DNA from 2 places in the Ralstonia insidiosa genome. Region 2 is predicted to be linked to the other one. Evidence: riboswitches for the same ligand, from Rfam matches in the RefSeq annotation. Region 2 holds a riboswitch; the other holds the start of a gene.
What was found. A riboswitch is a leader RNA that binds a small molecule or an ion and turns the genes downstream of it on or off. The one in region 2 is predicted to bind glycine.
Positions count from the first base shown of each region.

Region 1: linked by a shared signal. The riboswitch ahead of F7R11_RS26100 (D-amino acid dehydrogenase) and the one ahead of gcvT (glycine cleavage system aminomethyltransferase GcvT) in region 2 are both predicted to bind glycine.

Region 1 is NZ_VZPV01000005.1:136,997-152,414, reverse strand. Features, by position in the region: gene flgE (flagellar hook protein FlgE) at 1-268, opposite strand, end outside; gene F7R11_RS26145 (hypothetical protein) at 776-1,183, shown strand; partial or broken gene F7R11_RS26140 (Dyp-type peroxidase) at 1,234-2,172, opposite strand; gene F7R11_RS26135 (HEAT repeat domain-containing protein) at 2,259-3,680, opposite strand; gene F7R11_RS26130 (efflux transporter outer membrane subunit) at 3,930-5,447, opposite strand; gene F7R11_RS26125 (efflux RND transporter periplasmic adaptor subunit) at 5,584-6,822, shown strand; gene F7R11_RS26120 (efflux RND transporter permease subunit) at 6,834-9,998, shown strand; gene F7R11_RS26115 (response regulator transcription factor) at 10,029-10,634, opposite strand; gene F7R11_RS26110 (sensor histidine kinase) at 10,707-12,332, shown strand; gene F7R11_RS26105 (hypothetical protein) at 12,333-12,698, opposite strand; glycine riboswitch at 12,915-13,009, shown strand; gene F7R11_RS26100 (D-amino acid dehydrogenase) at 13,162-14,415, shown strand; gene F7R11_RS26095 (FdhF/YdeP family oxidoreductase) at 14,472-15,418, opposite strand, start outside.
Region 2 is NZ_VZPV01000001.1:242,595-258,012, reverse strand. Features, by position in the region: gene F7R11_RS01250 (OPT family oligopeptide transporter) at 1-1,924, opposite strand, end outside; gene F7R11_RS01245 (nucleotide sugar dehydrogenase) at 2,121-3,431, opposite strand; gene F7R11_RS01240 (L-serine ammonia-lyase) at 3,909-5,285, opposite strand; gene F7R11_RS01235 (alginate lyase family protein) at 5,393-6,505, opposite strand; gene gcvP (aminomethyl-transferring glycine dehydrogenase) at 6,672-9,611, opposite strand; gene gcvH (glycine cleavage system protein GcvH) at 9,697-10,077, opposite strand; gene gcvT (glycine cleavage system aminomethyltransferase GcvT) at 10,121-11,248, opposite strand; glycine riboswitch at 11,377-11,503, opposite strand; glycine riboswitch at 11,517-11,614, opposite strand; gene F7R11_RS01215 (ESPR-type extended signal peptide-containing protein) at 11,847-14,042, opposite strand; gene F7R11_RS01210 (hypothetical protein) at 14,130-14,414, shown strand; gene F7R11_RS01205 (UvrD-helicase domain-containing protein) at 14,544-15,418, shown strand, end outside.

The DNA.
Region 1 (15,418 bases), on a different contig from region 2:
AGAAACCCGTGCCATTGATGGCGATATCCAGCGGATTGCCCGTACGCGTGACATTGCCCTGCGTAAAGGACTGCGACACGCGCGTCACGTTCACGCCTTGTCCGATCTGGCTGTCGGATGCGCCAACCAGCGAGCGCGCATAGACATCGCCAAACACGGTGGTCGCCTTCTTGTAGCCCACGGTGTTGGCATTGGCGATATTGCTGCCGATCGTGTCCAGCGACTTGGATGCGGCATCGAGGCCGCTCAGCCCTTGTTGGAATCCCATGATGTTCTCGCTTGGAAAGTTGTACCGCTGTTGTGTTGGCAGACGGTGCAATATCGTCGGCCAGTGTCAAAGATTCGGAAATCGATCTCTCGGTATCACCACCCGCTCAACGACCGAGGCGATTTCGTCTTTAGACAGCGTGTTGTATTTCCCTTGCGAACACCTTATTGAATCTCGCTTTAAAGCGATACCTTTCGATTCTTTGTGCAGTCTGACATTCAATCGATGAATTAGACGGATAAAAGCATCCTATCTCTTCAATTTGGCCCTGGACCTGCACGGCCTGCAGCTCGAATACCGTTTTTCGGCGCGGCGCATCGCCACACACTTTGCCTATCCGCCAATCCCGGCAATTCACTACGAGGATAGACATGACACGCCCGCTTCTTCTCAGAGACGACTCTGTTCGTGTGCACGCAGCCCACACCTCTGAGCTACCATGCACCGCAACTTCGCGTTCGCATCTCGATGCCCGCGGCTCAGCCCGCAAGATCAGGAGTCACCTTAATGCCGCAGCTCTCCCGCTTCCACGCGCTATCGCTGCTGTTGCTTCTCTTGTTGGCGCAAGGTGGTGTTGCCACGGGCGCGGACACATCCGACGACACCTTCCACACCCAGCAGTCGGCGCGGGAAGCGCGGCAGCAGCTCGCCGGCTGGATACCGGCCGCCATGGGGCTGGAAGCGGCCATCAAGACGCTTCAGTCGCGCGGCTTCACCTGCCGGGCGATGCAGCCTGCGGCCGGACTACGCTCAAGCACACTCTGCACGCTCGAGCCAATCGCGGAGGTGCCGCCCGCACAGCAGCTTGCCACGTCCGTGACGCCGATCCACTGGTTCGTCACACTCGACTCGATGGACGGCACCACCATCAGCAACGTCCTGGTCGGTCGCTCGCCCAAGGACATCGCCGGGTGATCCGTCAGCGGTTACCTTGAAGCTCCCGCATCTCAGGCGCCGCCCTCCCCCGATCCGCGCTCAGCCAACGCCTCCAGTAGATCTGCAGACGGAACGAAGAACAGGCTGCCCGTGACCGCGCGGCTGTAGTCCAGCAGGCGGTCATAGTTGCCAGGCGGGCGGCCAACGAACATGTTTTCGAGCATCTGCTCGATTGGCGCCGGCGAACGTGCGTAGCCGATGAAATACGTGCCGAACTCGCCGGAACCCGGCCGGCCGAACGGCATGTTGTCGCGCAGGATTTTCACCTCCCGCCCGTCTTCCTCAAGCGTTGTCAGCGAACTGTGCGACCACGATGGTTTGACATCGTCGTCCAGCTCAATGTCGGACAGCTTGGTCCGCCCGATGATGTGCTCCTGCGCCTCGACGGAAAGGGCGTTCCACCCGGCCATGTCATGCAAATACTTCTGCACGAGCACGTAGCTTCCGCCGGCAAAGGCCGCATCCTCATCACCGATCACGGTGAAATCAACGGCTTCGCGGCCCTCCGGATTCTCCGTGCCGTCAACAAAGCCGACCATGGCGCGCTGGTCGAAGTAGCGGAAGCCATGCACCTCGTCGACCACCTTGACCGCCGCGCCCAGTCTGCCGATCAGCTGCGTGGCCAGTTCAAAGCAGAGATCCATCTGGTCTGCACGGATATGCAGCAGGAGATCGCCTGGCGTTGCGACAGCGGTACGTTCCCCCGATCCGAACACGCGGAACGGATGCAGCGACGCTGGCCGCGGTGTGCCAAACAACGCATCCCACGCATCCGAGCCAAAGCCGCAAACGCATGACAGCTGACCCGCCGGAACACGCTTGCCGACTGAGCGAACAAGCGCCGCAACGTCGGCGCACCATGCGCGGACAACATTCGCGTGATCAGCGCCTGGGTTCAGGGTGGCGACAATAAAGATGGCGTTGCGGGTCACGGGACCAGCAACGGCTTGCGATTCTGGGGTTGGCATCGATTGGCGTGCGCTGAGGACGATAGGATTTTGCAGCCTACCAGAACACACCGATTACTGGTCGATGTTTGCGCGCGGAAACCCCGCTACGCGTAGTGCACAGTGCCGCGGCCGATGGGTCCGGTTGCCACCGCCTCCTCTTCCTCGCGTGCAGCCATTGCGCTCTGCAATGCATGGATGGCAGCGATATCGTGCTCGGGCAAGCTGGAAAGCAGCGCGTGCAGCGCCGGTAGCGTGAAAATCGCCGTCAATGCCCGTGCGGCTTGTTCCCGAACATTGTCATCGTCGTCCCGCAGGGATTGCATCAATGCGGGACGCAACGTCGGCCATGCGTGCTCGGCATCCGCATGTGCGCCGCTTAGCAGATTGCGAAGCGACTCGACGGCTTGCGCGCGGAACTCAGCATCGGGGTCACGCAGCGCCGCAAGAAGCGTCGGCATTGCTGCAAGATCACCGCTATCACCAAGCGCCCACAGCGCCCCCCAACGGACGCGGTGCCCAAGTTCGGGTGTCTCAAACGCGGTGATGAGGTGTTGCGTGGCACGTGCGTCGCGCTGTTCACCGAGCGAACTGACGGCGTAGTAGCGCACCTCCTCATCCGCCTCATCAAACACGCGCGCCGCAATCGCGTCGACCGCCCGCGCATCGCGCTGCCAGCCCAGCGCGATGACGACTTCCAGACGCACGCGCGGCTCGGGGTCATTGGCAACGGCCAGCAACGCAGGCAGCACCTGCGGCGGACCGAAGCGCAGGCCCTGGGCCGCCTGCCGGCGGACTTCCGCCACGGGGTCGGACAACGCGGCCAACAGCAGGTCGCGCAGCGTGGTGTCCTCCGTGTCGAGGCATTCGCACAACGCATCCAACGCGGCGGCGCGCACGCTGCCGTCAAGGTCTGCCGTGGCGGTAACCAGATCAGGCATCGCGTTGGTGGTATCGCATCTAGCGAGTGCATGGATTGCCCAGATGCGCACGTCGACGTCGGTATCCAGATGCAGCCGTGCGCGCAATGCGGCAACCACTGGCTCGGACGACCACCGCCCCAGCACCTTTACCGCCTCTCGCCGTACCTCGGCGCTCGGATCCTTGAGAGCTTGAAGACATGCGGGCAGGTGCGCCTGCGCAACTGCCTCCGACTGCATGCCCAGGGTGAGGACGGCAGCGGCGCGGACGTCCGCCTCGGTGTCGTGCGTCAGTGCGTGCAGCACTGCGGATTCGGCTTGCGGATATTGGCCCAGGTCGTAATCCGCCAGCGCATGGACAGCGCTCGCGCGGAAGTAGGCATCGGCGTCGCGCGTGGCGGCCACTAGTGGGGGAACAAACGCATCATCCACGCCCAGATCGGTCAGGCTGACATTGGCACCGCGGCGCATGTCGGGGGCTTGCTGCCGAAGCGTGGCGATGAGCGCTTCGATCTCGGCGGCACGGTGCGCCTCGGCTGGCGCCGCATCAGCGTCGACAGCGTCAGCGCTGATGCGGCGATTGGCCAGCGCGGTTTTGATACGAGCCATCAGCGACATCAAGCCCATGGAGTGGCAGCTCCTCTACGTTCGGTCAAGGCCAGAAACGCGCCCACACAGGCGGGAGAATGAAACGCACCCCAGGGCGGTCTGCCGGCGGGCCGAGGATCGGATTCCGGCGAGCGCGGATCGTAGCGCGCATGCACTCGCTGTTGCAAGCAGCGCACTCGCGCGCGCCGCTGGCGTCTGGTTGGCGCTGCTACCTATCTCTCGATAGAAGGAGGCGACGGCCCCCGACGCTCAGTTCTTGGCAGTACTCACGCCATCCCGGTTCCACCATCCGCCTCCGAGCGCCTGGAACAACGCCGCCGTATCGGTAAAGCGGTTGGCGCGCGCGGCAATGGTGGCTTGGGTGGCAGTCTGATAGGCCTGCTCGGCGTTGAGCACGGCGAGGATGTTCACCTGACCAAGCGCACGTTGCTTGTCGGTGATATTGAGTGTGGTCTGCGCGGCTTGTTCGGACTTGAGCGCAGCCTTCAGTACGTCGGCATCGGCATCCAGCGCATGCAGGGTATCGGCCACGTTCTGGAACGCGGTGATGACGGTACCGCGATACTGCGCCTCGGCCTGGTCGACGCCGGCGTCGGCACCGCGCTTCTTCGCCAGCAACGCGCCGCCGTCAAAGAATGTCTGCGCCACGTTACCTACGAGGCTCCAGAAGACATTGCCGTCGCGGAACATCTGGCTGAAGATTTCGGCGGTGCCACCCTTGGTGCCGGTAATCGTCAATTGCGGCAGCATGTTCGCAATGGCCACGCCCACCTGCGCGGTGGCGGCGTGCAGTTGCTCTTCGGCTGCGCGCACGTCGGTACGCTGGCGCACCAGGTCAGACGGCAGCGACACCGGCAGATCTTGCGGCAGCTTGAAATCGGCAAACGTAAAGGTCTCGGGAATGCCCTCGCTCGGCAGCTTGCCCGCCAGGGCGGCCAGCAGGTCGCGCTGCACGGCCAGTTGTTTCCGCAGATTGGGGAGTGCCTGCTCGGCCTGTGCCAGCGCAGTCACGGCAGCAGCTACATCCAGCCCGGTGACGGCGCCAAACTGGAATTGCTTGCGCAGGTTGTCGACCAGCTGGTTATTGATGTCCACGATGCGCTGTTGCGCAGCGATCTGCGCGCGCAGCGAGGCCTCTTGCACTGCCGCCGCCACGATGTTGGAGGCCAGCGTGAGGTACGCCGCCTCCATCTGGAAGTACTGCGCATCCTCCGCCGCCTTGAGCGATTCAACCTGGCGCCGAGTCAACCCAAACACATCCGGTGCGTAGCTGATGGTGAGCTGCGCGGTGTGCAGTGTGTAGATCGGGGCACCCGAAGTGAGCGTGGGCGAGATGGTACCCACAGCGTTCTGCTGACGGCTCGGCTGATAGGAACCCTGCAGCAGCGGGAAGAACGAGGCCTGCTGCGCCCGTGTTTGCTGCTGTGCGACCCGCAGCGCCGCTTGCGCTGCGGCCAGCGTGGGGCTGGCGGCAAACGCATCGGCAATCACCTTGTTCAGCTTGTCCGACTGGAATGTCTTCCACCATTGGTCAGACACCTGCATGCCCGAGACAAACCGCTGCGCCTCACCCCCTTGCGTGGCGGCGGACGACGTCTGCTCCGGCAACGGCTGCGGCGTATAGCCGGTCACCTTGGGCGCTTCCGGCGTCTTGAAATTGGGCCCCACCGCGCACGCGGAAGCCAGCAGGCACGCCGCTGCCAAGGCAGTCAGGCGCAGCAGAACAGAGGCGGAATGTGGTGTGCGGAAAGCAGTGTTGGCGGGCATGGAAGCACCCAGTCTGATCGAATGGCGGCGATTCTAGGCGAGACGCCATTTGTTGCGAACTGTGATTCGTCACAGTAGACCGATCTGCAGGCAGCCAGCATCATCCCGGCAAATTTCCATCATCAGGGGTACTGCTGTGCAGGTCGATTACAAATCCGCAGCCCTCGGGGGCGCAATTGCCGCGCTTGCCGTGGGCGGGCTCATGTGGGCGATGGGGGGATCAGGCGGTCCAAAGCACTCGGAAGCCGCAACGCCCGGCGCATCCACGTCGGCCTATGGCGCGCCCACTAAGCTGCCGGCCGCCCCGTCTCGCGATGGCCAGGCCGTCACGCTCAGTGCTTCGCAACTGCAGTACATCAAAGTCGCACCGGTGGAGCTGCGCGACTTCGCCAATCGCCGCGAAGCCGTGGGCAACGTCGACTTCAATGAAGACCGCGCAGTGCAGGTGTTCACGTCCTACCAGGGCAAGATCCGCAATATCTACGCCAAGGTGGGGGATACGGTCACCAAGGGCAAGCCGCTGTTCGATATTGAGAGCCCCGATCTTGTACAGGCGGAATCCACGCTGATCTCGACCGCAGGCACGCGCAAGCTGACCACGGCGGCACTGGCGCGCGCGCATCAGCTGTATGACATCCAAGGGTTGGCGCAGAAAGACCTGGACCAGGCCATCTCTGACCAGCAAGGCGCTGAAGCTGCCTACAAGGCTGCCCGGGAAGCGCTGGCCGTGTTTGGCAAGACGCCGGCACAGATGGACCAGATTGTCGAAACCCGCAAGACAGACTCGGTGCTGACCGTGGCGAGCCCGATCTCCGGTCAGGTCACGGCGCGCAGCGCGCAGCCGGGCCTGCTGTTGCAGCCGGGCAGCGGCACTGCGCCGTTCACGGTTGCGGACGTATCGACCATGTGGATGCAAGCGTTCGTGCCGGAAGCGGATGTGCCGCTGCTGCATGTCGGCCAGCCGGTCAAGATTCATGTGATGGCATTCCCAGGGCGCACGTTCAACGGCAAGATCACCACCGTCGGCGCCACCGTGGATGCCAACACGCACCGCATCCTGGTGCGCTCGGAAATTGACGATCCCAAGCGCGAACTGCGCCCCGGGATGTTCACGTCGTTCGACATCACCACTGCGGCACCCATGAGCTCCCCTGCGCTGGCGACAGACGGCGTGGTACGCGAAGGCGACGGCACCATGACCGCCTGGGTCACGACCGACCGCAAACGCTTTGCCCGGCGCGTCATCAAACTTGGCATTGAGCAGGACGGCTTCGTGCAGGTGGTCGAAGGCCTCACGGCGGGTGAACTGGCTGCCAACGAAGGTGCGCTGTACCTGAGCACGGCAGCTGCCGGCAGCATCAACAGCGCCGACTGAAGGGGACCACCGTGCTGAAGGCGATTCTCAAGCTGTCGCTGCTGCGGCGGCCGCTGATCCTGTTGTTCCTGCTGGTATTCGTGGTGGCGGGGCTGTTTGCCTATTCCAAACTGAATATCGAGGCCTACCCCAACCCTGCGCCCGTCATTCTCGAAATCACCGCGCAAACGCCCGGCCTGTCTGCCGAGGAAATGGAGCGGTACTACACCGTGCCGATGGAAATCGGCCTGGCCACCACACCCGGTGTGGAAAGCATCCGCTCCACGTCGTTCTACGGCCTGTCGTTCGTGCGCGTGACGTTCAAGTACGGCATCGACTACTACTTTGCCTACACGCAGGCGGCACTGTCCCTGCAGCAGAACGTCAGCCTGCCCAACAGCGTGCAGCCGCAGATCCAGGCGTCGAGCCTGGTGGGCGAAGTGGTGCGTTATCAGGTAAAAGGGCCGCCGCACTATGGCCTGACCAACCTGCGCACCCTGCAGGATTGGGTGCTGCAACGCCGTCTGCTGACCGTGCCGGGCGTGGCGCAGGTCGTGAGTTGGGGTGGCACCACCAAAGAGTACGACGTCGAGGTCGACCCGAAAAAGCTAGAAGCCTATGGCGTTACGCTGCCGCAGATGATGACCGCCCTGGGTAACGCCAACATCAACGTTGGCGGGCGCACCATCAACTTCGGGCAGCAGTCGATCAATATTCGTGGTGTCGGCCTGATCGAAGACATCAAGGACATCGACAAGATCGTCCTCACGCAGACCAACGGCGTGCCCGTCCAGGTCAAAGACGTGGCGAAGACGAAGATCGGCTTCAAGCCGCGACTGGGTATTGCCGGGCGCGACAATGACAGCGACGTCGTCACTGCCGTCGTGGTGATGAACCGCACCATGCAGACCAACGACGTGGTGACGCGCGTCAAGGCCGAGCTGGACAAGATCAACACCGACGGCACACTGCCGGCCGGCGTCAAGGTCGAACGCTACTACGACCGCTCGGAGCTCGTCTCCGTGACCACGCACACGGTGATGCACTCGCTGCTGTTTGGCTGCTTGCTGGTGTTCTTCATCCAGTGGATCTTCCTGGGCGACCTGCGCAGCGCGATCATCGTCAGCGTGAACATTCCGTTTGCCCTCTTCTTCAGCATCCTGATCCTGCTGCTGACGGGGGAATCGGCCAACCTGCTCTCGGTGGGCGCGGTGGACTTCGGGATCATCGTGGATTCCTCGGTCATTCTGGTTGAGAACATCTTCCGCAACTTCCAGATGCCGGCGGCCGAGCAGGTACGCCTGCTGACGAGCCGAGACGCCAAGGTGCTCGGCCTTCGTGTGCCGGAGCGCTTGCGCATGATCTTTGTGAGTGCGCTGCAGGTGGACCGTGCGGTGTTCTTCTCAGCACTCATCACGGTGGCCGCGTTCGTGCCGCTGTTCACCATGCAAGGCGTGGAAGGCCAGATCTTCGGCCCCATGGCACGCACCTATGGCTACGCACTGGCCGGCGCGCTGATCGCCACCTTTACCGTCACGCCGGCGCTGTGCTCGTACCTGCTGCCCAAGCACATTGAAGAAAAGGAAACCTGGCTGGTGCGCGTGCTGCATCGGGCGTATCAGCCGGCGCTGACGTGGTCGCTATCCAACCGGCGCATCGCGGTGGCGATTGGAGCCATCGTCTTGGCGGCAACCGTCGCGCTGATGCCATTCCTGGGCACCGAGTTTCTGCCCGCGCTGGAAGAAGGCAACCTGTGGATCCGGCTGACCATGCCGCAAACCGCCTCGCTCGAATCCGGCGTCGTGCCGGTGGCGCGGATGCGGCAGATCCTGCTCAAGCACCCCGAGGTTCGCACGGTGGTGTCGCAGCATGGCCGGCCGGATGACGGCAGCGATTCGGCAGGCTTCTATAACGCCGAGTTCTTCGTGCCGCTCAAGCCGTTGGACCAATGGTCGTCCGGCATGACCAAAGAGAAGCTGATCGCGCAGATCCAAAAGGAATTCACGAGCGAGTTTGCCGGGGTTGGCCTGAACTTCTCGCAGTACATCCAGGACAACGTGGAAGAAGGCCTATCCGGCGTGAAGGGGGCCAACTCGGTGAAGATCATCGGCCCGGACCTCAACGTGCTGGAAAACCTGGCCACCCAGGTGCAGACCGAGATGAGCAAGGTCAAGGGCGTGACCGACCTGGGCGTGTTCCGCGTGCTGGGTCAGCCCAACCTGAACGTGCGCATCAACCGTGAGGCTGCGGCACGCTACGGGCTGAACACCGGCGACGTGAACACCGTGGTGCAAGCCGCGCTGAGCGGCTCGCAGGCCAGCACCATCCTGGAGGGCGATCGGCAGTTCGCACTGACAGTACGCATGGCACCGGAGTACCGCAGCAATATCGACGCGGTACGCAACATCCGCGTGGCCTACACGAATGCGAATGGTGGCAACTCGTACATTCCGCTGTCGGCGCTGGCAGACATCACGCTGGATACGGGTGCCTCGTACATCTATCACGAGAAGAACACCCGCTATATCCCCGTCAAGTTCAGCGTGCGCGGGCGCGACCTGGGCGGCACGGTGGAAGAAGCGCAACAGCGCATCGCCCAGAACGTCAAGCTGCCGCAGGGCTATCGCATCGACTGGGCCGGCGAGTTTGAAGAGCTGGAGCAAGCCAAGAAGCGGCTTGAAGTGGTGGTACCCATCAGCATCGTGTTGATCCTGGTGCTGCTGTATGGGCTGTTCAACTCGCTGCGCGACAGCCTGATGGCGCTGGCCGGCATTCCGTTTGCCATCACCGGTGGTGTGGCGGCGCTGTTCCTGACGGGGCTGGACTTCAGCATCTCAGCGGCCATCGGCTTCGTCTCGTTGTTCGGGGTGTCGGTCATGGACGGCATCCTGATGATCACGTACTACAACGACCTGCGCAGCGACAAGGGCCTCAAGCCGACTGAAGCGATGTTCCATGCCGCGCAGCAGCGGATGCGGCCAATGCTCATGACGGCGCTGTCGGCGTGCATTGGCTTGTTCCCGGCGGCCATCTCCACGGGCATCGGCAGCCAAGTGCAGCGTCCGCTGGCAACCGTGGTGGTGGGCGGCATGCTGGTCGGCCCCCTGATGTTGCTCGTGATCGTGCCGGCGCTGCGGATGGTGTTTCTCGGCAAGGAGCCGCCAGATGCCCCGCCCCTTGAAGAGGCACCGGTCTAGCGTACTGCCGCGCCCCCGGCGCGGCATGCCCTACAGCTTGATGATGCCCGCGCTCGAAGCCTTGACTACGGCTTCGATGCGCGTGGCCACACCCAGCTTCTGACGCGCGTTGTCGATATGAAAATCGACCGTACGTTTGGACAACCCGAGAATCGTGGCGATCTCGCCAGAGGTCTTGCCGCGCGCCGACCAGGCCAGTACTTCCACTTCGCGCTCACTCAGGTGCACCGGCGGCAGCGCTGCGCGTGGGCGCACACGCTTGGCAAGGCGTGTCTGCACAATGCTGATCAGGATCTCGAAATCGACCGGCTTGGTCACGTAGTCATCCGCGCCCAGGCGACGACCACGCAGCTCCGATTCGCGCTGCGCCATTGCGGTCAGAAACACGAACGGAATCTCGGCATAGCGCGGCGCAAGGGTCCCGACTTGCTCCAGCAGCTCGAACCCGGTCATGCCGGGCATGCTCACATCGCACAGCACCAGATCGGGCTCCTCGCGCAGCAGCGCTGCCAGCCCCGACTCCCCGTCATGCGCAACGGTGACAGCGTAGCCGTGTTCGACCAGCTCTTCGCTGATCAGCTCCGCGGTCTCGACGTCGTCCTCGATACAGAGGATTTTCGGAGCCGTTGCGTTCATGATGCGCTCATGTGAAGGTATGGTTACCGATGCTTCGCTGCAGCCCCAAGGACCCAGCGCATGACAATTCCGATGCACTCTCCGGAGCCGGCCCACAGTGCGCCCGCCTCTGGTATCTCCCCCAGGCGACGCCTGCTCGGCCTCGACTCTCCGTCAATCCTGCGCCCCATCCGGGTGCGGTTGTCGCTGGTGTTCGTGACCTTTCTTCTGCTGGTGATTGGCGTGGGTGCCTTCAGTATCAACCAGTTGGCCAGCTTCCACAGCGTGTCGGCACAGATCAGCGAACGCTGGCTGAAGAACAGCCGCATTCTAGGGGATCTGAACAACTACATCTCCGACTATCGTGCCGCCGAGGGTGATTTCCTGATCGCCTCGTCCCGTGCTGATCTGCGCGCGGCGGATCAGCAGGTCGCCACATTGGATGACCTCATTGCCGCGTCGCAGGCACGCTACGACAAGATCGAGCACGACGCCGCCGAGCGCGAACTCTATAGTCAGTTTGTTGTGCAGTGGAACATGTATCGGGAGCTGGCGAGGCGGCTGATGATTTCTGCCAAAACTGGCGAAGTAAAAGGCGCGACGCAGCTTTACCACACGGAGTCCAAACGGGCTTTCGACCTGGCCAATGACACGCTGGGCGTCATGACCGAGCGCAGCGTGGCCGGCGGCGCCGCTGAAACCGAGCGCGAAGCACAGGCCTATCACGATGCGCGGCAACTCATCATCGGTGCCATCGTCGTGGCGGCGTGCCTGGTCGTGATTGCGGTGGCTTACCTCGCCTATGCCGTCTCGCGCCCGATCGCCGTTCTGGTCGATCGAATGCACCACATCGTCAACAACGACACGCACGTCGACATTCCTGGCCTTGAGCGTCGCGATGAAATCGGCGATATCGCGCGGGCCGTGGCACGTTTTCGCGACAACACGATCGAACTCGGCCGCAGCAAAGATGCACTGGTTGCACAGGCAGCAGTTCTGCAGGACCTGCTGGACAAGGAGCGCCGCCTGGCCGAACTGCAGCGCAACTTCGTGTCCATGGCGTCTCATGAATTCCGTACGCCGCTCGGCGTGATTGATGGCCATGCACAGCGGCTCATGCGCATGCGAGAAGCGCCCGCGCCAGAAGTGATCGACGAGCGCTGCGGCAAGATCCGCGCTGCAGTACAGCGCATGACGCATCTGATGGATCATCTGCTCGATTCTTCGCAATGGCTCGACACCACAACGCCAGCGGCGATGCGGCGTACGAAATTTCCGCTGCCGGCATTGCTGCACGAGGTGTGCGAGATGCATCGGGACAGCACACCCGGCACACGCATCGAAGAACACATCGAAGCCGATGGACCCGACATCATCTTTGGTGATGCCAAACTGCTCTTTCAGGCGTTCAGTAACCTGATCGGGAATGCCGTCAAATACTCACCACCTGGCACGCCGGTCGGTGTGTATGTGCAAGGCGACGCCGAAAGCGTATCGGTGGTGGTGGAAGACCGCGGCCTGGGCATTCCGGAGCGCGACATCGAGCGGCTGTTCGAGCGCTATGTTCGCGGAGGCAACGTGGCCGGTACAGTGGGGGCCGGCGTCGGACTGTACCTGGTCAAGCTCGTGGTGGAACTGCACCAGGGCACGATTACCGTCAGCAGCGCTGAAGGCAAGGGTTCCAGGTTTATCGTGCGCCTGCCGCGCCTGGAAGGCTGATCAGGCGCGCCGCGAAGCCTTGAGCGCCAACGCCCAGGCCACCGTGCCGATCACGGCCCCGAGCAGGAACGGATACGAGCACAGATTCCCCGAGCCCCACTCGAGGAACGACCACGCCAAGCCCACCGCTGCGAGCATCAGGCTCCATTGCGCAGGTTTGCCCATCAGGTGGCGGACCACGCCGCTGTAAAGCAGCAGGCACGCCAGCAGAGAGATCAGTGCGGTCAGCAACGACATCGAACCCGTCGCCACCGTCTCCCAATAGGCCGACGCGTATGTGGCGGTAAAGCCGGCCTGCAGCAGCGTTGCAATGGCAAGCGGTGCGCGCGTCGAATCGGTGGTCTGCTGTGCTGGTGTCGATTCCATCATCCCCTCGGCTGTCTTGGTGTTCTTGCGGGCGTTTCCACGTCGACCTTCGGGCGAAAATGCGACGCCCAGATCGCTTGGGTGCGCAGCATAGCATTCAGCTAGCGCACAGCCTCCGCAATCGCCCGGCTTGCCGAACGTCACAACCCGTGACACACTCCAGCCGCTGCCTTTACCGGCAGCACGCAGGCGCGGCGGGCGCAACACGCACCGCTGCAACACGCCGCAGGAGAGACCGGGTTGCAACGATGCCCGGCGCCGATGGAGCAACCACCCCGGAAACTCTCAGGCAAAAGGACTGTGGCGTCGACTGCGAATCTGGAGAGAGGCATGCACGCGCATGCCCACCGAAGGGGAAGGCACTCACGCTGCACGCTGCGGGTGCCCAAGCTCTCAGGTCCCAAGACAGATGGGGTGAGCCGACCGGATCGTCCGGTCAACCCACCACTCCATAGGGACCGCCATGACGCATATCGTCATCGTTGGCGCCGGCATTTCCGGCGTCACCACCGCTTACACGCTCTCCCAACTCGGCTATCAGGTCACGGTGCTCGACCGGCATCTGTATCCGGCCATGGAAACCTCGTTCGCCAACGGCGGGCAGCTTTCCGCCAGCAACGCCGAGGTCTGGAACAGCACCGGCACGCTGCTCAAGGGCATCAAATGGATGCTGCGCAACGATGCGCCGCTGCTGCTCAACCCCAAGCCGTCGTGGCACAAGTACTCATGGATTGGCGAGTTCGTGGCGGGCATCGCCCACTACCGCCGCAACACCATCGAGACCACGCGCATGGCCATCGAGGCGCGCAAGCATTTGTTTGCGATGGCCGAGCGCGAGCAGATCGATTTCGACCTGCAACGGCGCGGCATCCTGCACGTCTACCACGACAAGGCCAGCTTTACCGCGGCAGGCAAAGCCAACGCGCTGCTCGTTGCCGGCGGGCTAGAGCGCCACGCCGTGAGCCCGGAAGACATTGCTGCCATCGAGCCCACGCTGCGCGGCAACTACTACGGCGGCTACTTCACCGAATCGGACGCCACGGGCGACATCCACAAGTTCACACGCGGTCTTGCGCAAGCCTGCGAGAAACGCGGCGTGCGCTTCATGCAAGGCGTGGATGTGCGCGACGTGGAAACCACCGAGCGCGGCGTGCGACTGCTGCTGCAGACCACACTGGATGATCGCCTCTCCACAAGCGCGGCCAATGTCGTGCAGGAGATCACCGCCGATGCGCTGGTCGTCTGCGCGGGCGTCGGCAGCCGGCATGTCGCGCAGATGGTGGGCGACCGTATCAACGTGTACCCGGTCAAGGGCTACTCGATCACCGTGCATCTGGACGATGAGGCGAGCATGCAAGGCGCGCCGTGGGTCAGCCTGCTGGATGAGAGCGCGAAGATCGTCACCAGCCGCCTGGGCGCGGGACGCTTCCGCGTGGCCGGCACGGCAGAGTTCAACGGCTACAACCGCGACATCCGCGCAGACCGCATCGAACCCCTGGTGGCCTGGACGCGCCGCAACTTTGCGATCGGCACCTCGCGCGTGGTGCCGTGGGCTGGCTTGCGTCCGATGATGCCGGACATGATGCCGCGCGTTGGTCGCGGGCGGCATGCGCGCGTGTTCTACAACACGGGCCATGGGCACCTTGGCTGGACGCTCTCTGGCGCCACGGCCGCGATGATCGGCGACGTGATCGCGCGCGATTGCCCGTTGCACTGATCACCAATCCCACAGCGGATCGGGCCAGGACAACCCAGGCCCGATCCGTTTGGGTGTTACTCGGGTGCGGATACGGGCGCCTCAGAGCGCAGGACTCGAACCGGCACGGACTTGTAAGACGGCGTGCCGCTTTCCTTGTCGATATAGTCCAGGGGCACCAGCACGTTCGCCTCAGGGTAGTACGCCCCCACGGAGCCACGCGCAATGCTGTAGGCGATGGCTGTGATCTTCTCCAGGCGTAGCTTCCGGCCGGACACGATGGTCTCGATGTCGACCAGGTCGCCATGTTCGAGCCCGCGTGCGGCAAGATCAGCCTCGTTCATGAACAGCACATCGCGTCGGCCGAACACGCCGCGGTAGCGGTCATCGAGCGCGTAGATGGTGGTGTTGTACTGGTCATGGCTGCGCAACGTGATGAGGCGCAATACCTCTTCGCCACCGAGGACACCAGCGTCTTCCCGTACGCCACCGTACACGGAGAACATCGCCTTGCCGGTGGGCGTCGGCCACTGGCGCTCGGTAGGTGGCAACGGCAGGCGGAAGCCGCCGGGCGTGCGGATGCGCTCGTTGAAGTTCTCGAAACCCGGAATGGTCTTCTCGATCAGGTCGCGAACCTTGTCGTAGTCGGCAACCAGCTCCATCCACGGCACCTTGCTGTGCGGCAACGTCGCCTTGGCCATGCCGGCAACAATGGCCGGCTCGGAGCGCAGGTGCTCCGACGCCGGCGTCAGCTTGCCCGCCGATGCGTGGACCATCGACATCGAATCCTCAACCGTGATGGACTGCGGGCCACCCGCCTGGACATCAAGCTCGGTCCGGCCCAGGCAAGGGAACACGTAGGTTTCCTTGGCCACCAGCAGGTGCGAGCGGTTGAGCTTGGTGCCAATGTGCACGCTCAGGTCCAGCTTGCCCATGGCTGGGAAGCTCTGCTCCGGATCGGGCAGCGCCACTGCAAAATTGCCGCCCAGGCAGATCAGCGCTTTCGCCTTGCCGTCGATCATGG
Region 2 (15,418 bases):
CTGTGGTGCCGATGATGGCCGCCATCAGCACGCCCACCAGGCTTTCACCCACGATCAGGCCCGAGGCCAGCAGCACGCCGTGGCGGTTCGGGACTTCTGCATAGCGCTCGTACGGCACGCCGGCCGCTTGGGCACGCCTGGCGAGAATCTTCTCAATGACCCACGCCAGCACGGCACCGATCACCAGCGGCGCGCTCACCGTCGGCGGCAGGTAGATACCGATGCCCACAGCCAGCACTGGCAACCGTGCTGCACCGCCGCGCCGCTTGAGCACCCAGTCGATGGCGATGAGGATGGCACCGACGATGGTGCCGGTAATCACCATGTTCCATTCCAGCTTGTGCGTAAAGATGCCGGTGGCGATGGCCGTCATCAGCGTGGCCTGCGGTGCGGACAGCGCCTGTGCGGCGTCCATGCCGGCACGCGGCAGCGCACCCGGGAAGCCATACGCGTTGTAGAGCAGTTCCAGCACCGGCGAGATGACCGCCGCGCCCGCCACGCAGCCAACCAGCAGCGCGACCTGCTGGCGCCACGGCGTGGCCCCGACCAGCCAGCCGGTCTTCAGATCCTGCAGGTTGTCGTTGGAGATGGTCGCCACGGCCACCACGGCCGACGTCGTGAAAATCGCCAGCGCAATGCCCAGCTTGCTGGCCTCGGGCGAACCGACGATGCCGTTGTCTGCCCCCACGGCCAACAGCAGCAGCGACACCAGCGTGATGGCGATCATGCCGATCCCCGAGATGGGGCTGGAGGACGAGCCGATCAGCCCGGCCATGTAGCCGCACGCCGCCGCCACCAGAAAGCCGAACACCACCGCAAACACCACCGCACAGGCAATCAGCGTCCAGCGCGAGCCGGGCGACAGCATGGTCGGCGCCAGGAAGGCCGCGAAGGTGATCACCAGCACCACCACCATCGCCAGCGTGACCAGCAGAATCCAGCGCGGCGCCATGTCCTGCTCGGTGCGTTGCCGGGCGTCGCCTTGCGGGCGCAGGCTGCCGAACGAGCGCTTGACGCCTTGCACCACCGGGCCGATCAGCGTGCCGAGCGTCCACACGGCCGCCACCGCAATCACGCCCGCACCGATGAAGCGCACCTGTGTGCGCCAGACATCTGCACCGAAGGCGGCGAGCGCTTTGCCCTCCGGCATCGGCGTGATGGCAGTCAGGTACGGCACGGCGATGCCCCAGGCGATTACCAGGCCCACCAGCATGGCCAACCCGCCCATCAGGCCGATCAGGTAACCCGCACCGAGCAGCGCCGTCGAGAAGCCCAGCGGCAAACGCACCACCGAGGCCCCTGCAGCGAACCACCAGCTCGCGCCTTCGCCCAGCACACGCAGGCCGCTGGTCGCAAACGCAACGATGGCCGCGACAATGCCGCCCGCCGCCAGATCGCGCATGCCGGTGGCCGCCGGCACGGCATCGCCACTGGCGGCCTGTGTGCCGTCAGCGGATTGGCCGCTGCCCACGCGCAGGATTTCCGCCGCGGCCACACCTTCGGGGTAGGGCAGATCGCTCTGCACCACCATCGCGTGGCGCAGCGGAATCGTGAACACCACGCCCAGCATGCCGCCGGCCATGCAGACGCCAAACGTTTGCCAGAACGGAAAGCCCTGCCAGTGGCCAATCATCACCAGGCCCGGCAGAACAAAGATGATGGAAGACAGCGTCCCGGCTGCAGACGCCTGCGTCTGCACCATGTTGTTCTCGAGGATGTTGGTGCCGCCGAGCATGCGCAGCACCGCCATCGAGATCACGGCGGCGGGAATCGCCGATGAGAACGTCAGGCCGACCTTCAGGCCCAGGTACACGTTCGAAGCGGTGAAGATCACGGTGATGATGGCACCGAGGATCATGCCGCGCAGCGTCAACTCCGGCAGCGTGGCTGCCGGTGTGTGCTTGAGAGGACGAGGAGATTGCATCCTGCGGGTCTCCGATGAGGGTTTTTGTGGCCCGGATTATAGGAGGGGCGGGATGCGACGGGACGAATGATTTGTTTTGAGCTTCCTCTAAATTGCGTACGGGAGCACCGCGAATCCGTGGGTGGTCGTCTTCAATGGGAGGCGGGCTTGTGCAGCGCCCATCGACACGCGGCAACACCGGCTGCTCAACCGACGCTCAAGGCCGCCAGAGTGTCGCGTGTTCCGGGCGCAGATCCCGATCCAGCACGGCCTTCAGGTCGCAGACCACGAACCGCGCGTGAGGCTTGGCCAGCGATGCAATCAAACGCCAGCCGCCGTCCCGATATTCGGCATGCGGCACCGCCAGTACGATGGCATCGGCAGGCTCGGCCTCGGCCAGCGGGGTCAGGTGGAGGCCATACGCCTGTGCCACCTCGTCGCTGTTGGCCAGCGGATCAACGATCTGCGTGCGGATACCCAGCCTGTTGAGCGCTTTGACGATGTCGATCACTTTCGAGTGGCGAACGTCGGGCACGTCTTCCTTGAGCGTGGCGCCAAGCACCGTCACGATGGTCTGCGGATGCAGCAGGTGGCGTTTCGTCATCCAGTGGAGCAACTGGTCGACAACGAACTGCGCCATGCCATCGTTGGTTTCGCGGGCAGACAGGATCAGGCTGGCATTGAACCCGGGGGGGATCGCCCCGTGCATCAGGTAATGCGGATCGACCGAAATGCCGTGACCGCCAACCAGGCCCGGCCGGAAATCTACGAAGTTCCACTTGCTGCGCGCGGCGTCCAGGACGTCATGCGTATCCACGCCGAGCGTGCTGAGCTGCTGTGACACCTCATTCATCAGTGCGATGTTCACGTCGCGCTGCGTGTCTTCCAACACCTTGGCAGCCTCAGCCACCTTGATGCTCTTGGCGGGATGCACGTGTGTGATCACGCTGTACAGCTTCATCAGCGTGTCACGCGTCTGCGGCGTGTCTCCCGAAACAATCTTGGTGACGGTGGTAAGCGTGTGCTCGCGATCGCCCGGGTTGATGCGCTCGGGCGAGTAACCAACGTGGAAGTCATGCAGGTGCTTCAAACCGCTGTGCCGTTCGAGCAGGGGGATGCATACGTCTTCGGTCACGCCAGGGTAGACCGTGCTCTCGTACACGACGGTCGCACCCCGCTGTATGTGCCGGCCTACCTCGGCGGACGCTTGTTCCAAGGGGCGGAGGTCTGGTACCCGAGCCTCGTCGACTGGGGTCGGCACGGCGACGATGATGATGTCGGCCTGCTTCAGTACCGATGCATCGGTGGTCAGTTGTATTGGCGCGCTCAGCAACGCATCGCGAGAGAGCTCGCCGGTGCGGTCGTAGCCTTCGCGCAACTCCGTCACACGCGTGGCGTCGATATCCACGCCCCACACACGGAAATGTCGTGAAAGCGCATGGGCCAGTGACGCACCGACGTAGCCGAGGCCGACTACGGCGACGCAGTGCGGTGCCGGCGCAGTTTCAACTGGGGCTGCGCCGTGGATGGGGGACGCGGGGGCAGCGAGTTGTGGCGCTAAGACCGAAGATTTCTCGCGAGAAGGCACTGAGTTTCCCTCATAACGTAGTGCGGCCGCATGCGACGAGCGTGTCCCTTGAGGGGTTCTCTAGAGCAAGCGGGCGACCCGGTCGAGCGGACTGATCCTGTCGCGACACATTGACTCGGGCGGCACGGGATTGAATGTGTCAAACGTTATGCCCAGGCAACATGTGCGTGTATGAGAATGCTCCGATGTTGCGGCGTGTTTGCGTGAAGTCTCGTGTCGTGAACATTGCGCGACCACATCCAACATGTAAAACGGCCAAACCGCCAAGCCCCCGAGCAACAACACTCGCGAACCAACGGTTTGGCCGTTCCCGCCCGATGCGGCGCCGTTCCTTACGGACTTTCCTTAGCAGCAAGACAAAGAAAGTGCGTCAGCCCCGGCAGGGGATGAAACACGGGATGGACCACCAAGCCCAAATCAGCACTCCACAATATTCACAGCCAACCCACCGCGCGCCGTTTCCTTGTACTTGGTCTTCATGTCCGCCCCCGTCTCCCGCATTGTCTTGATCACGGAGTCGAGCGACACGTAGTGCGTGCCATCGCCGCGCAACGCCATGCGTGCCGCGTTCACCGCCTTCACCGAGGCCATCGCATTGCGCTCGATACACGGAATCTGCACCAGCCCGCCAACGGGGTCGCACGTCAGGCCGAGGTTGTGCTCCATGCCGATTTCAGCCGCGTTCTCGACCTGCGCGGGCGTGCCGCCCAGCACCGCAGCGAGCGCCCCTGCAGCCATCGAACAGGCCACGCCCACTTCACCCTGGCAACCCACTTCCGCACCGGAGATGGACGCATTCATCTTGTAAAGCATGCCGATCGCGCCCGCCGTGAGCAGGAAATCCACGATGCCGTTGTCGTTCGCGCCGGGCACGAAGCGATCGTAGTAATGCATCACGGCCGGGATGATGCCGGCTGCGCCGTTGGTTGGCGCCGTCACCACGCGCCCGCCTGCGGCGTTCTCTTCGTTGACGGCGATGGCGTACAGGTTCACCCAGTCGATCACCGACAGCGGATCGGACAGCGTGCGCTCGGCCTGCACTGTGAGCCGCGAATACAGCTCAGCCGCACGGCGACGCACGTGGAACGGGCCGGGCAGTTCGCCTTCCGTGCGGCAACCGCGCGCCACACATGCCTGCATCACATGCCAGATGTTGAGCAGACCGGTGCGCACCTCGGCTTCCGAGCGCCAGGTCAGTTCGTTCTCCAGCATCAGGCGGGCGATCGACTTGCCCGTCGATTCGCACATCGTCAGCAGTTCCTTGCCGCTGCGGAACGGATGCGGCAGTTGGTCATGCGCCGACAGCACTTGCGTATTCGCCGCGCCGGCTGTCACGACAAAGCCGCCGCCCACCGACAGGTAACGCGCCTCGCGCAGCCGCTCGCCGGCCGCATCGAAGGCGTGGAATTTCATGCCGTTCGGGTGCTCGGCCATCGCCTCGCGGCGGTAGAAGGCGATGTGTTCCTTCTCGGTAAAGCGCACCGCATGACGGCCCAGCAGCGATAGCGATTGCGATGCGCGCAGTGCTGCTAGCTTGGCGTCGATGGTGTCGGGGTCGATGGTGTCCGGCGCCTCGCCCATCAGGCCAAGGATCACACCGCGATCGGTGCCGTGGCCCTTGCCGGTGGCGCCGAGTGAGCCATACAGCTCCACACGCACGCTGGCCACTTGCGGCATCAGCCCATCGGCTTCGAGGCCCGAGGCGAACATCAGCGCGGCGCGCATCGGCCCGACGGTGTGCGAGCTGGACGGGCCAATGCCGATCTTGAAGAGGTCGAAAACAGAAACAGCCATGGGGTAGGGCTCCGGGGGCGATCAATGACAATCAGGAGGGCAAGTTGGCTTGTGGCCAGTTGCGCCGGGTTGTTGCGTGCCCGCTGTCTGCTGTAATGATGCGCCGATCAGCGTGCCGCGCACAGCGCCAGCCAATCGGGCGCGGTGGCAGCAAGCCGTTCGGCCAGCGGGCGGTAGTTCGGGTCCAGTCGCGTGGCCTGCCAGAAGAGCGTACCGGCGCTCTTCGGCTCCCACATGCCGGAGAAGCCGGGCAGGCCAGCATCAGCACGCGTCTTGTCGAAGGCGACGTGCGAGTGGACGTATTCCTCATGCGTGCGGCTGCCGTCGGCATACGGCACGAGCCAGTCGATGGCGGCGGCGAGCGTGGCGCCATTGCTCGCGCGCTCGCGCAGCCAGTGTTGACCGAACGGCGCCACGGCAATCGCGGCCATCGTCAGCGGCTCCAGGTCGTAGACGACGTAGTGCAGCGCATCGCGGTCTTCAAAGTCTTCCACTGAGCCGTCGGGGCGCACGTTGTTGGCGAGTTGCTGCAGGAACAGGCGATGTGTCTGCTCGATCAGCGCGCGGTCGCCCAGCGCGGCGGCCGACATCGCCATCAGCTTGATGCGGTGGCTCTGCCAGTTGTTGATCCACGTGTGGGACAGCGGCTGGCGGGCGGCCTCGGTGCGCCCGATGTAGCCCTCGGCCAGCGTGCGCAGGAAGCGTTGCGTCTCTTCCCGCGTGCCCGGTGTCAGGCCGTCACGTGCGAGCGTATAGGCCTGGATCAGTGCATCGAACTTCGTCTCGTCGATCGGGTTGAAGCTCGGTACGTACGTGCCGACCCACGCGTGCAGGAAGGTATCGACCTGCTCGGCGAAGCGCTTGTCGCTGGTGAGTCGCCAGGCCAGCGCGGCGTCGCGCATGACGGGAAAGTCCCGCGCGGCTGCAACGGATTCGTCGTAGATGCCCTGGTGCGGCAGCGTGCCTTCGGTATGCAGGCGCGGCAGCGGATGCGGGGTCTGCCCAAGGTGCTGCGTCGCGCGAGCAATCAGCTTGGCGGCAGCCGGGTCGCCGGACTGCGCAGGCGAAACACTGCACCAGTCGCGCGCCGGACCTGCCGGACCATGTGCACCGGCATACACAGATGCCGCTGCTCCCGCCTGTGTCGGCGAGCACGCACTGCACGCCGCAACAGCGGCAGCACAGGCAAGCAGGCGAAGGAGCGGGGCGCGGTGGAGCATCGGCATGGAAGGGTCTCGTCGATCAGGTGAACTGTCGTCACCTTACTTGGCGAGGCGCCTGAAAGCGTCGATTGTGAAAGCGGGTTACAGCGATTGCGCCCGGTTACATGTGACGCGGCGGTGGGGGATTGCGCTCCACCACCGCCGCGTCACCTCAGGCCCGTCTTCAGTCTTGCGCGTACTCGCTCATCGGCACGCAGGCGCAGAACAGGTTGCGGTCGCCGTAGACGTTGTCGGCGCGGCCAACCGGCGGCCAGTACTTCTGCTTGCGCAGCGAGGCCACCGGGTAGGCCGCCTGCTCGCGCGTGTACTTGTGTTGCCAGTTATCTGCCATCACCACGGCAGCGGTGTGCGGCGCGTGCTTGAGCGGATTGTCTTCGCGGTCGAATTCGCCCGAGATCACCTTGTCGACTTCGCCACGGATGGCGATCATCGCGTCGATGAAGCGGTCGAGTTCCACCTTCGGCTCGCTCTCGGTCGGCTCGATCATCAGCGTGCCGGGCACCGGGAAGCTCATCGTCGGTGCGTGGAAGCCGAAGTCCATCAGGCGCTTGGCGATGTCTTCGTTGCTGATGCCCGATTCCTTCTGCAGCGGACGGATGTCGAGAATGCACTCGTGCGCCACCAGATCGTGCGCGCCCGTGTACAGCACCGGGTAGTACGGGGCGAGACGCTTGGCCACGTAGTTGGCCGACAGGATGGCCGTCTCGGTCGCAGCCGTCAGGCCCGCCGCGCCCATCATGGCGATGTACATCCACGAGATCGGCAGGATCGACGCCGAACCGAATGCCGCAGCCGACACGTTGCCGATGTTCTGGCTGGCGTCTTCACCCGACGCTGCGCGACCCGGCAGGAACGGTGCGAGGTGCGCACCCACAGCCACCGGACCGACGCCCGGGCCGCCACCGCCGTGCGGAATGCAGAACGTCTTGTGCAGGTTCAGGTGCGAGACATCGCCGCCGAAGTGGCCCGGCGCTGCCGTGCCGACCATGGCGTTCATGTTGGCGCCATCGACATACACCTGACCGCCGTGGCTGTGCACGATCTCGCAGACGCGCTTCACGCCTTCCTCGAACACGCCGTGCGTGGACGGGTAGGTGATCATGATCGCCGCGAGGTTCTTGCTGTGCTCGGCGGCCTTCTTTTCCAAATCCGCCAGATCGACGTTGCCGCGCTCATCGCAAGCAACCACGACAACCTGCATGCCGGCCATCTGCGCCGATGCCGGGTTCGTGCCGTGCGCGGACGACGGAATCAGACACACGTTGCGATGACCTTCGCCGCGGCTGGCGTGGTACGCGTGGATGATCAGCAGGCCAGCGTATTCGCCCTGCGAGCCGGCGTTCGGCTGCAGGCTCACGGCGGCGTAACCGGTGGCAGCGCACAGCATCTGCTCGAGCTGGTCGATCATTTCGCGGTAGCCCACGGTCTGATCAGCCGGTGCGAACGGGTGGATGTTCGAGAACTCGGGCCACGTCACCGGCAGCATTTCGGCGGTGGCGTTGAGCTTCATCGTGCACGAGCCCAGCGGGATCATGGTGCGGTCGAGCGCCAGGTCCTTGTCGGCCAGGCTGCGCAGGTAGCGCAGCATTTCGTGCTCGGAGTGGTGCGCGTTGAACACCGGGTGCGTCAGGTAGGTGCTCTGGCGGACGAGCGACGTCGGGTACGCATCGGCGACGGCCGCTTCGGTCTTGTCGAAGTCCGGCGCGGCAGCGTGGGCGGCGTGCGCGAAGATGTCCCACAGCGCGACCACATCAGCACGCGTGACGGTCTCATCCAGCGAGATGCCCAGGCGGGCGTCATCGATCTGGCGCAGGTTGATACCGTGCGCCTGCGCAGCGATGTGCAGGTTGGCGGTGCGCGGGCCGGTGGCGACGGTCAGCGTGTCGAAGAAGGCGTCCGATTCCAGCGTGTAGCCGACGGCGCGCAGGCCGGCGGCCAGCGTGGCGGTCAGGCGGTGCACGCGCTGGGCGATACGCTTCAGACCTTGCGGGCCGTGGTAGACGGCGTACATCGACGCCATCACGCCCAGCAGCACCTGCGCGGTACAGATGTTCGAGGTGGCCTTTTCACGGCGGATATGCTGCTCGCGCGTCTGCAGCGCGAGGCGGTACGCCGAGTTGCCTTGCGCATCGATCGTCACGCCGACGAGGCGGCCGGGCATCGAACGCTTGAACGCATCGCGCACGGCCATGTAGCCGGCGTGCGGGCCGCCGAAACCGAACGGCACGCCAAAGCGCTGCGTGTTGCCGATCACCACATCGGCACCCCATTCGCCCGGCGCGGCCAGCAGCGTGAGCGCCAGCAGGTCAGCTGCGGCAACCACCAGACCACCGGCCGCGTGCACGGCGTCGGTCAGCGCTTGGTAAGTTGCCAGATCGCCCAGCAGTGCACCGTTGGCGCCCGGGTATTGCAGCAGCACGCCAAAGGCGTCGTGCTTGGCAGCATCCGCAGCGGGGCCGGTCACCACTTGCACGCCGATCGGTTCGGCGCGCGTGCGCACGACTTCCAGCGTTTGCGGCAGCACGTCGTCGGCCACGAAGAACACGGTCGACTTCGACTTGCCAATGCGCTGCAGCAGCGTCATTGCCTCAGCCGCAGCAGTAGCTTCGTCCAGCATCGACGCGTTGGCGATGTCCATCGCCGTCAGGTCGATCACCATCTGCTGGAAGTTCAGCATCGCTTCCAAGCGGCCCTGCGAGATTTCCGGTTGGTACGGCGTATAGGCCGTGTACCAAGCGGGGTTCTCCAGGATGTTGCGCAGGATCACGCCCGGCGTGTGCGTGCCGTAATAGCCCTGGCCAATCAGGCTCTTGACCACGCGGTTCTGCCCGGCGATGCCGCGCAGCTTGGCCAGCGCGGCTTCTTCCGTCAGCGGCTGCGTGAATTCGCCCAGCGGCATTACGTCTTGGCGGCGGATAGCGGCGGGGATCACGGCGTCGATCAGCGCGGCGCGGCTGGCGTAGCCGAGCGTGTCGAGCATCTGGGCCTGCTCGTCGGCAGACGGGCCGATGTGGCGGTGCGAGAAGGCATCGCGCGCCTCCAGGTCAGCCAGGGTGGGGCGTTCGGCGGACAGCGCCGAGGAAGCGGGGTGCGGAGCGTTCATGGCAAGGGCTCGAAATTCAGGCAATGCAGCAAAAAGCCGATGCGCGGCGCAGGTCAGGGCGCGCACATCGGCTTGAAGGACCGGCTTAGCCGATCTTGGTGGTGTACTGCTCGGCCGACAGCAGGGCGTTCACGTCGTCGGCGTTGGTCGGCTTGATCTTGAACAGCCACGCGGCGTAGGCGTCGGCGTTGACCGACTCCGGTGCGCCAGCAGCATCCTCATTCTTGGCGACGATCTCGCCCGACACCGGGGCGTAGATGTCGGAGGCAGCCTTGACCGATTCCACCACGGCAATCGCTTCGTCCTTGGCGACGGTGCGCCCAGCGTCCGGCAATTCGAGGAACACGATGTCGCCCAGCGCGTCTTGTGCGAAATCGGTGATGCCGATGGTCAGCGTGCCGTCGGCTTCAACGCGGATCCACTCGTCGTGTTCGGTGTACTTCAGATCGGCGGGGATGTTGCTCATGAAAGGTTCTCCGGAAGATTTGGAATGAGTGGAATTCGGGGGTTCAGCTGACCAGCGCCTTGCCATTGCGCACGAACGGCAGTTTAACCACAGTCGCGGTCAACTTGCGGTCGCGGATCTCGACCTGCACGTCGGTGCCGATGGCCACATCCTTGGGCAAGCGCGCCAGCGCGATGGAGAGCGACAGGCTCGGGCTGAACGTGCCGCTGGTGATCTCGCCGTCACCGGCGGGGGTGATGACCTTTTGGTGGGCGCGCAGCACGCCGCCCTTGTCGCGCAGGATCAGGCCGACGAACTGCTCGCGCTGGCCACCGGCTTGCAGTGCCGCCTTGCCGGTGAAGTCGCGTTCGCTTTGCAGATCGACCGTCCAGGCCAGACCCGCGTCGAGCGGCGAGACGTGCTCGTCCATGTCCTGGCCGTAGAGGTTCATGCCGGCCTCCAGGCGCAGCGTGTCGCGTGCACCCAGACCGGCCGGGCGGACGCCGGCTTGCAGCAGGCGTTCCCACACGCCGGCGATTTGCGAGGCGGGCACCACCAGTTCGAAGCCGTCTTCCCCGGTGTAGCCAGTACGGGCGACCATGATCTCGCCCACGCCATCCACGGTGACGAAGCCTGCGTTGAACGGCTTGAGCGCCTCGCCCACGGCCTGCGTGCCCGGCAGCGCGGCGTACGTTTTGGCGCGGGCGTTCGGGCCCTGCACGGCGAGGATGCCCAGCGGCTCGGCGCCGGCGTTGTTGTCGGAGCGGCGCGGCGTGATGGTTACGCCCGTGCCGGCGGCTTCGTTCTGCGCGACGATCCACTCCAGGTCAGTCGGCGCAGTGCCGGCGTTGACCACCAGGCGGAACCAGTCTTCGCGGAAGAAGTAGACGATCAGGTCGTCGATCACGCCGCCCTTGGGGTTGAGCATGCAGCTGTAAAGCGCCTTGCCCGGGGTTTGCAGCTTGTCGACGTTGTTGGCCAGCAGCCCACGCAGGAAATCGCGCACGCGCGCGCCGGTGAGGTCGACCACGCACATGTGCGAGACGTCGAAGATGCCTGCGTCTTGGCGCACGGCGTGGTGTTCTTCGATCTGGGAGCCGTAGTTGACGGGCATGTCCCAGCCGCCAAAGTCGACCATGCGGGCGCCCAGCGAGCGGTGGATGGCATTGAGCGGCGTGTGTTGGAGCGTCATGGAATCTCTCGGCTGAGTGCGCCGCCGGTGGCCTGGGCGCGGCGCATGGATCGGGGACCAAAAAGCAAAAAAGGCCACCCGCACAGCCTGATGCCTCATGGTGACGCCATGAAGATGCAAGCTGCGCGGATGGCCCCTCTGTCCTTGGTACCTGAGAGATTGCGAGCAGAGCGCATAGCGGTGCGCGCCGTTCGTGAGCCCCTTCGGTGGGCGCCTGCAGTGGTCGTGCAGCGCCAGCTCTCCAGAGTGCGGTCAGACGCATGTCTGGCCGATCCACCCGGTCCTGGATGCCTGAGAGTTTTCGGGTGCTACCCCTTCGGCGGTGCCTGGCCGTGTGCGGCGGGCACGCTCTCCCGGATGGATGGGCGGAATTTACGGAAGGGGGCTGGGATTGTCAATCAGGGCGAGTCGGCGGCGCTTTTTGGCAGCAATGCTGCCCAAAAAACTGGCCGCACTTCGTGGGACGTGTCAAGGCACGTGAGCCGTGTAACGCCATCGGAAAAAGCGAGGGGCACAAACGATTGCGCCCATAAAAAGAAACGGGCGTGCAGTGGAGACCCGCGCGCCCGTTTTACTTCACACCATCAACGACGGTGGGTTACCAGCCGAAACCAGCGCCCACGCCCACGTTGTACTCCTTGCCGCCAGCGGTAGAACCGCCGATCGTCACCGTGGCGCGCGAGCCGACCTTGCGCTGGTAGCCGATCGCCAGTGCGGTTTCACCGCGATACAGACCCGTGCCGATGGCCATGCGGTTGTCGGTCTGCAGACCGGCCGCGCTCGCCATCATCGTGGACATGGCCGCGTTCATGGCACCTACGCGGTTGACCTTGCTGTCGATCTGGCTGACTTGGTTCTGCAGGTTGCCGACGCTGTTTTGCACGCCTGCAATTTGACGATCCATTTGTGCCTTGTTGACCGCATCGGTGGGGTTCGTACCTTCCGCAACGTTGGTAATGGCGCGTTCGTTGCCAACGGAGCCGACGGACACCGTGTTGGCCGTATCCGCGATCGAGCCGGCACCCAAGGCGACACTGTTGTCTGCGGTTGCCCGGGCATTGGCGCCCGTCGCCGTGGAGTTTTGGCCCTTGGCAACCGCGTTGGCACCCGATGCCGTAGCGTAGGCCCCCGATGCTACGGCCTCCTCCTTCTGGCCGGGATTACCGTTGTTTGCACCGCTACCGGAGAACTTGTCGTTGGCAGCGCTACCGCCGCCGACGCTGCTGCCTTCCAGGGTGAAAACGCGGTTATCCAACTTCGAGAGTGCATCGCCCACAGTGGTCGACTGGTCGCCATTCCGGAAGGTGTAGGTCGGGCCGGTCCACACACCGTTGTTGAACCCAGCACCGCCGCCCAACGCGCTACCTACGCCATTGAGCTGGCTGAAGTTGACGGCGTCATTGGCATTCACGCCATTGGCGATGTTCGACAGCTTGACCGGTGCCGTTGCCGGAACCATGGCGCCCGTACCATCGTCCTTCAGGCCACCCAGAGTAACGCTGTCCTTCTTATCGCTGTCGTATGTCACAACGTTGGCCAGCGTGCCATCACTGCCCACCAGACCTGCGTCCTTGAGCTGCTTGACGTTGACGGCGTCAGTGTCGTCCGTACCGGCTGCCACGTTCTTGATCTGCACGGGGCCCGTGCCAGTCACCGGGTTCGTGAGGGTGATGGTGTTGCCCGCAGCGTCGTACTGAACAGAGTTGGCGGCAGCCTTTGCAGCCTGCTCAGCCGTGCTCTTGACGTCGAACAGTTGGCCACCGTTGACAGCGTCCTTGCTGTCCGAAGCCACTGCACCATCGGCCACGTTCGAGAGCTTGACCGGCGTGCCGGCATTGCCCAGCGTGACGCTATTCTTGGCTGCACTGTCGTACTGCACGGCGTTGTCGGCCACGGCCTTGACGCTGTCGAGCTGGCTCTTGTTTACGGCGTCGGTGTCAGCCGTGCCGGCAGCCACGTTCTTGATCTGCACGGGGCCAGTGCCAGTCGCCGGGTTCGTGAGAGTGATGGTGTCGCCAGCAGCGTCGTACTGGACCGAGTTGTTCGCCTTGGTGGCGGCCTGTTCAGCCGTGTTGTTGACGTCGCTCAACTGACTGAAGTTGACGGCGTCAGTGGCGTTCGTGCCAGCCGTTACGTTGGTCAGCTTGCGCGTGATGGGGCTGCCGTCCGCGCCCTTGCCGCCGAAGTTCACTGCGTCGCCATCGGTGTCTTTTGCTACGGTGATCTCAGCGCCAGCCGTGGCCTGTTGGACCATGCCGGCCGTGCCGTTGGTCAGGTTGGCGATGTTGGTGGTGTTGTTGACGATGCTGGCGGTGTTACCCTTGATCCGGTCATCCAAGTTGCCCAGCGCGCCTGGCACGGTGGAGTACGTTGTGCCTCCCTTGCTGTCTGCGCCCAGCGTGTATGTCGGGGCAACAATCGCGCCTGTCACACTGTTGATACGCCCACCGAGCGCGGTGAGAGCACCGTTGAGCTGATTGACGGTCACGGCATCGGTTGTGCCAACACCGTTCTCAATACCCGTGAGGCGACGGTTTTGGCCCGCTACGTTGGAGAAACTGACGGAGCCCCCGGTCACGCTGCTGCCAATATTGATCGGCCCCCCATCGTCCGGCTGCTCGATCAGAACTTGCGCCATCGCCCCAGGCGCAGAAAACAATGCTGCGCTTGCGATCAGCGCGGCGCCCACTGGCCGCACAACGGAACGCCCCTTGCCGCGCCCACGCGCGATCTCCGAAACCGCCATCCATACGCCAGTCGCCTTGTTGAACACAACGCGATATGCCTTGTTCATATCAATCCCCCCTGCGGGAATAAAAGTGGAATTCCGAGCCGATCCATGTCATTGATCGGCGGCCGCAGAGTCTGGAGAAATCGAGGGATGAGTTCCGTCGATTTGTATGGCAATCGCAATGAATTGCGGAAATTGAAGAATCAGAAAGCGCTGATAACACGCGGCATCCTGTGCGCCGTGTTGCTGTCCGTGACACCGTTGACGCGATGTGACGCGATTTTCTCCGTTACGAAAAATCCCAAAGATCGGCAAATTCTTATTTTTGGGTTTGACGCTGGCCAATCCATAGACGTTGGGTTGAACGCCAGGACGGTCAGCTTGCCGGTGAGCTCCAGCAGAGCATCTCAAAATCACCTGCAGGAACACGTCTGAAAATGCCTGACCGGTACGGCGCCGAGTCATGTGCGCGCCACGCCAGATGAGGCCCCAAGCCCTGTCGCCCGTGCGTGCTACCATCGCCCTCCGCTGTACCTTCCCGCCTGCTTTTCTCCGCCTGTCCCCATGTCCTCTGGTCTCGCCCACGGGCTCAACGCTGCCCAATCCGAAGGTGTGCACTACCTCGACGGCCCGTGCCTGGTGCTGGCCGGCGCGGGCTCCGGCAAGACGCGCGTGATCACGCAGAAGATCGCGCACCTGATTCTCGACAAGGGCTTCGAGCCAAAGCACATCGCCGCCGTCACGTTCACCAACAAGGCGGCCAAGGAAATGCAGGAGCGCGTGGCCAAGCTGATGGATGGCCAGACGCGCGCCGACGGCAAGCGCATCCCCATCAAGCAGTTGACGGTGTGTACGTTCCACTCGCTGGGGGTGCAGATCCTGCGTGCGGAGGCCGAGCACGTGGGCCTCAAGCCGCGCTTCTCGATCATGGATTCGGACGACTGCTTCGGCATGATCCAGGAGCAGCTGGCGACCACCGACAAGCAACTGATCCGCCGCGTGCAGAGCACGATCTCGCTATGGAAGAACGGTCTCGTCGAACCGGAAACCGCGATTGCCGAAGCGCTCGCCAACAACAACGTCGATGAACACCAGGCCGCGCTGGTCTACCGCAACTACGTCGCCACGCTGCATGCGTATCAGGCGGTGGACTTTGATGACCTGATCCGCATTCCCGCCGAGCTGTTCGCGCGCAATGAGGAGGTGCGCCTGAAGTGGCAGAACCGCCTGCGCTACTTCCTCGTCGATGAGTACCAAGACACCAACGCCTGCCAGTACCAGCTGCTGAAGCTGCTGGCGGGTGGTTCGCACCTGCGTGCGCCGGCCTTCACGGCGGTGGGTGATGACGACCAGGCCATCTATGGCTGGCGCGGTGCGACGCTCGACAACCTCAAGCTGCTGCAGACGGATTTCCCGAACCTGAAGGTGATCAAGCTGGA